2 regions of the Pseudoalteromonas sp. NZS127 genome follow, and region 1 is predicted to be linked to the other one. Evidence: predicted binding sites of a transcription regulator. Region 1 holds the regulator's gene; the other holds the start of a gene.
The links. Region 1 encodes LexA, which represses DNA repair genes until DNA is damaged. Its sites were predicted from a motif close to TACTGTATNNNNATACAGTA; they were not measured.
Positions count from the first base shown of each region.

Region 2: the regulator LexA is predicted to act here: its motif matches at 1,502-1,521, upstream of I6E78_RS05995 (exonuclease domain-containing protein).

Region 1 is NZ_JADYWN010000006.1:145,963-149,160, forward strand. It holds gene I6E78_RS08140 (PaaI family thioesterase) at 1-416, opposite strand, end outside; gene I6E78_RS08145 (SRPBCC family protein) at 515-967, opposite strand; gene lexA (transcriptional repressor LexA) at 1,247-1,864, shown strand; gene coxB (cytochrome c oxidase subunit II) at 2,339-3,198, shown strand, end outside.
Region 2 is NZ_JADYWN010000004.1:230,570-233,767, reverse strand. It holds gene I6E78_RS05995 (exonuclease domain-containing protein) at 1-1,490, opposite strand, end outside; partial or broken gene I6E78_RS05990 (MFS transporter) at 1,656-1,846, shown strand; gene I6E78_RS05985 (YeeE/YedE family protein) at 1,979-2,392, shown strand; gene I6E78_RS05980 (DUF6691 family protein) at 2,396-2,800, shown strand; gene I6E78_RS05975 (acetyl-CoA hydrolase/transferase family protein) at 3,029-3,198, opposite strand, start outside.

The DNA.
Region 1 (3,198 bases):
GTCATTTTTGATACGCAGCAAAGCTCGCCGCGACTATTCGTTATTTTTATTTCCCATACTGAGCTACGCTTGCCAATATGAAACGCTTTTGCGGTGGCGGTTAAGGTGCCATTACGCGAGGCTTTTAAATGGCTGGCACTGATCTCTTGCCCTACACAATAAAATTTAGTGAAGTCGACCACAAAATTAGCCGCGTAGCTGGCAACACTTTCGGCTAAAACCACGTTTGCTCCGCCATGCACCATGCCTATAGGGTTATGGTGCGCAGGAATTGCTGGCATAGTGGCAACTAAGTAATCATCACCAATTTCAGTTATTTCAATCCCCATGGTTTTCATCAGTGTACCTTGGCCATTTATGCCTTGGTCTAACTGCTTACAAAACGCTAAAGTAATAGGTTGATGCCAAATACTCATTGTTACTCCTTTAAAGGTTGAAAACGATAACCGATAATACGATTTTTCATGGCGATATGATAGCCAAATTAGTGCAGCTACTGCATGGTAATACAGTGCTACTTTTTGCTTTCTACATAGTGCTTAATTTCATCGAGATCTTTTTTTAGCATTTTACGCATCGAACTTTTAAGAAAAAAACCTATCACTGCAGAGATCATTTTTACCCAAATAGACTCAGATCTATCAGAAAAAGTCATGGTTAAACAGGTGCTAGGTTCGGCGGCGGTAAGTGACAGCTTAGTGGTATAAACTGCCCCGCCATTTTCTGCGCGAGTGCAATAGTATTCATTAGTAACAGCTTCGGTGATCCACATGGTTTCTGAGGCTGCTTTACCAAAAATTTTTCGTGTTTCTAACCATTTTAGGCCCACTAGCCCTTGTGGTGGCTTCTCGATTATTTTTACATCAATAATGCCAGACAGCATATTGGCACTGTTTTCGATGTCAGTTATTGCCGCCCATACTTTACGTTTAGGACCGTTAATTATTACCGCTACAGTGATATTCATAACACTCTCCGTTAATTCACATTGATGAAGTTAAGGCCCATTACAAAAACGATAGCTAACTAATTTTTAATAACAGCAACAACTTAGTAGTTATGTAATTAATGTAACGTAAAACTAACACTATCGTGATCTGCGTAATTTTATCTGTAATTTACTTGGTAATTTTAAGCTTAGACCAATGCCACCTTTGGCAGCAAAGGCGAGGAGTAATTTAAATTTGCGATTTTCAGATAACTGTATATACTCACAGTTAAATGTACTGTATGGAAAACCAGTTGTATGCGACCATTAACTAACCGCCAAGCGCAAATACTCGAACTTATTAAAGTGTTTATTAAAGACACTGGTATGCCTCCTACACGCGCAGAAATTGCACAAACATTAGGCTTTAAAAGTGCTAATGCAGCAGAAGAGCATTTAAAAGCGCTGGCTAAAAAAGGCGCTATTAAAATGAAACCAGGCGCTAGCCGTGGTATTCAACTTATTGAAGAAGATGAACCAGAACAACTTGGTTTACCGTTAATAGGCCGTGTAGCTGCCGGCGAACCTATTTTGGCGCAACAACATGTTGAGAGCCATTGTAAAATTGACCCGTTAATGTTTAAACCCGCTGCCGATTTTTTATTGCGTGTAAATGGTATGAGCATGCGAGATATTGGTATTATGGATGGTGATTTACTGGCTGTTCATCGCACTCAAGTTGCCGAAAATGGCCAAGTTATTGTTGCCCGCGTTGATGACGATGTAACGGTAAAACGCTTAGAAAAAGCAGGCAAAAAAGTATTATTGCATGCTGAAAATAAAGAATTTTCGTCGATAGAAGTGGATCTTGAAAAGGAATCTTTTAATATTGAAGGCTTAGCTGTTGGGGTTATTCGTAATGCTGACTGGATGTGACAATTAAGCTGTTATAGCTATGTAAAATATCGGCATAATTTAATAGCTCAGATAATTAATGCGCACTTTTTAGTGCGCTTTTTTTTTGCCTTTTTTTTGTGAAAATTCCGCTGCAATGAAAAAATTATATTAAGTTTATGTTTTTTATCATTTAAGTATTTAATACTCGTTATCGCTGTCTTTTTATTTGTAACCCTTGCTGTTGCTCACTTCCTGCTTAGAACAAAATTAAATAAATCCCATATTTACGCTAATCCCCTAATATTATTTGATTATTTTTCAAACTAAAACTTGCTAGTTGTTCAATTATTAACTAATTGTTAATGGGCTGGACTAACAATAACTCACAGCTTTAGTTTTGAGAAAATATATTTATATATCCGGCAGCAATACAAAAATAAAAAATAACAAATTGGCATTTAAAGCTTATGTCTTTTTGTTTTGCACTCGCAACAGTATTAAAGGAGCTGTCACATGGGTAAATTGAGCTCTACCTTGTGGCTTATATTGTTTGTTTTTCCGCAGTTAGCATTGGCAAATAGCCAATATAATATGCGCAAAGGCGTAACCGATATAAGTAATAATGTTTATCAACTACACATGACCATATTTTTAATATGCTGTGTAATAGGCGTGATTGTATTTGCCGTTATGTTTTGGGCACTTATTCATCATCGTAAATCTAAAGGAGCAGTTGCTGCTCAATTTCACGAAAGTACCAAAGTAGAAATACTCTGGACAGCAATTCCATTTGTTATTTTAATAGCAATGGCAGTCCCCGCAACTAAAACATTAATAGCGATGGAAGATGCCAGTAAAGCGGATATCACTATTAAAGTAACTGGTTCACAATGGAAATGGCATTACGAATATATGGGGGAAGATGTTGAGTTTTACTCAATACTTGCCACACCGCAAAATGAAATTGCTAACCTAGCCGATAAAAACCCCAACTATTTACTTGAGGTAGATAAGCCTCTGGTATTACCGATCAATAAAAAAGTACGCTTTTTAATGACCTCCGACGATGTTATTCATTCTTGGTGGGTGCCCGATTTTGCTATTAAAAAAGATGCAAACCCGGGGTTTATTAACGAAACGTGGACCAACATAAACGAAGTCGGTATTTATCGCGGTCAGTGTGCTGAGCTATGCGGTAAAGATCATGGCTTTATGCCAGTGGTAGTAGAGGCTAAGTCAGAGGCCGATTTTAAAGTTTGGCTAGCAGATGCTAAACAAGCAAAGCAAAAAGCAGCAGCAGCAGATGCTGCATTACTTGACCAAACACTCCCTAAAGAAGAATTAATGACTTTGGGTGAGCAAGTGTATATGGC
Region 2 (3,198 bases), on a different contig from region 1:
CCGTCTTTTAGCTGTAAATAATGTTTACTCATATTAGTTAAGTGAGTAATTAACGCCTCAATTGGGCTATTTAAAATCAGCGCTTCTAGTGGTTGTAATAACTCGTTATGCCATTTAAATAAACCGTTAGGTTGATCAAAGTATTGCGCTGCATTTTTACATACTAATTTAAGTAATGCCTGAGGTGTTTGGCACTGTGCTAAGCGCTCATTTATTTGCGCTGGTTGCGCTGCATAAAAATTACCAAGCCTTAATACTTGCGGATAAATATCAAACTCATTGCATAGCGGATAAGGGGTATCAATAAATAATTCGTGCCAAAATACTAAACTAAACAAACTTTGCCACAATGTGTTTTCGGTATTAAATACCTGCATACCTTGGCCAGTGTAATAATCGTTTACGCCTTGCTCTACTTCACCTCGGTATAATTCGTCAATTTCGAGTACGCACTGAGTGTCAGCAAGCATAGTGCTTAAACGCGAACGCGTTTGCTTATTAAATTTACGCATTAAAAAGTCGTCAGCAAAGTACAGTAAATCATCCGTTAGCGGATTTTCAATAATGGCTTCTAAGCGTGCTTTTACCCACTGTTTATTACCAAGCCTGTATTGCTCTCTTATTTGAATTTCGTGTGCTTCGCTATCATCAACACACCCTTCAAGTAAACTAAAAGCAAGTTCGCTATTGGTGTTTTTTAACTGTTTAAAAAGCTGTACTAATAACTTATTTTTAAGCGCAACAGCTATTGCACCATACGCAGCTTGCACTAGAACCTGCAGCGCTAAAGCAACGTAATCGTTCTCATCGGTTATATTTTTAAATGCTAATCGGTAACGGTTTAATAAATAGTTTGATTGCGCCTCGGCCTTCGTTTCAAAGCGCGATAAGCTCTCGCTATGCCCTTCACGCGTAGCGGTTAAACCTAAGTCTCGCATTACAAAACGGTTTTGATGATTCACATCACCACTGCTTAGTTTACCTGCAAATAAAAACTCAAAATACTCATAATAATCGCTGCGATTATTAATTACATACTGGCTATAAAACGGTGCAAGCTCGTGCGGGCAGCTTTTAAAAAACTCACGGGCGCTATCCACCAGCGCGCCTTTAGCGGCGCTCTTTTTATAGCTTATTTGATCAGGATAATTACTTAGTAACTCTAGTAAAGCAGGTTTGGTTAAGTGCGCTAAAAGCTGCGAATAATGCTGCTCGTTTGGCTCAAATAAAATGCCGGCTTTTTTTAGCGTATAAATAGCCTGATGCGGCGAGGTTATTTCTTCATAATTAAGCGATTGCGCCTGCACTAAATAAGGCTTTCGCGAGTACACACGCGCCAACATGCATTGGCTTTGCTCATCTAGCTGATTAATTTTACTAATAAATTCACTATGTTTAGGCTCAAGTAAATGCATGCATTTACTTGTTACAAACTCAATAAGCTCTCTAAAATGCGCTAAATAGTATTTTGCTGGTAATTCTTTTTTCATAACATTGCCATGACTGTATATAAAAACAGTATCTAGTATTTATGCTTATTATTCAATCTTAAAGTTGTAATCAGTAATGCTTTGAGTTATCAGGCGTTAATTAGGACAAGATTTAGCACCATTAATAGTGCTAATAATATTATTTCTTACGCTAATTATGATGCTGCAGCCCTTGCTGTGGCCGCCAGTGCGCAGTGGATTGCTAACTTTGCCATTACCATGACCTTCCCTATTATGTGGCTAACATTGGCCTTGCCGGTGCTTATGGCTTTTATGCGTTATCGGCACTTATAAGCCTGTTTTTTGTTGTTAAATACATAAAAGAAACACGCGGTAAAACGCTCGAATCTATGTAATTTTTAAAAGCGGTGATATTAATCGCCAGCAAAAAAATAACGGGTGCTAACTACTTAGCGCCGAATCAGCAAGTATCAATCGAAATGAAACAAACCGGTTTAGGTGTTTCTATTGTTTGGGAAATTTAAAAAATGGTAACAGAATTCACCCCAGTGTCGGCTGCAATAGGCGGTGCATTAATAGGTATAGCGTGTACGTTATTACTGGTTTTATACGGAAAAATTGCAGGCATCTCGGGCATTGTTAAGTCTGTATTTGCTAAAGTAAGTTCGGGCTCTCGTTGGCAGCTATACTTTATTTTAGGGTTGTTGTTGGCAGGTGTAGCTGTAAGGGTATTTGCCCCTTCTTTATTAGAAGCCGAATTACAGTTGTCGCCTTGGCTTATTGTTGTTGCGGGGCTTTTAGTTGGCGTAGGTACAACTTTAGCTAATGGATGTACAAGTGGCCATGGTGTGTGTGGCATGTCGCGTTTTTCTACCCGCTCTTGGGTTGCAACGTGTACATTTATGCTCGTCGCCTTTATTACAGCAAACCTGGTAGGATAAATAATGAAAGCAATTATGATGGTTGTTATAGGCTTTATATTTGGCTTAGGGCTTATTATTAGCGGTATGACAAACCCCGCTAAAGTAATTAACTTTCTTACCTTTGGAAACCAATGGGATGGAAGCTTAATTATAGTGATGGCTGTTGCCATGCTAATAATGATGCTTACGTGGTTATGGGTTGCAAAAAAAGAGAAGCCACTCCTTTCAGGATCATTTAATTTAAGTGATTTAAAAAAAGTTGATGCGCGCTTAATTACTGGCTCAATACTCTTTGGTTTAGGCTGGGGTTTAAGTGGCATATGCCCAGGCCCGGGCTTGGTTCAATTAGTGTCTCTTAAAATGGAATTTTTGCTGTTTTTTGCGGCCGTGCTAGGCGGTATGTGGCTAACTAAAAAGCTTACTTAAGTTTGATTTTAGAGGCTGTTTAAGTAACCCATTAATACCAGGTGTTAATGGATTACTTAAAGGTAATTAGCCAGCACTTATTATCCGAATTTAGGCCTTTTAATACTCAAGACTAAGTGGCTAATTAATTGTGTAGAGTAGCGCTAAAAAAACGCCCCTAAAAGGAGCGTTTAATTAAACCCAAAACAGATTAACTGTATGGATTGGTGCAATTTGGGATTATATTTATCAGGCTTTTTTCATACTGCCTTGCTCTTCAAGGCGAATATGCCAGCTAAACGCTTCTTCTAATAAATGAGGTGTGTGTCCGCCTCGCTTACAAGCGCGCTCATAGTAATCTAGCATGGCGTCACGGTAATCTGGGTGCACACAGTGCTTAATAACTTGTACAGCACGTT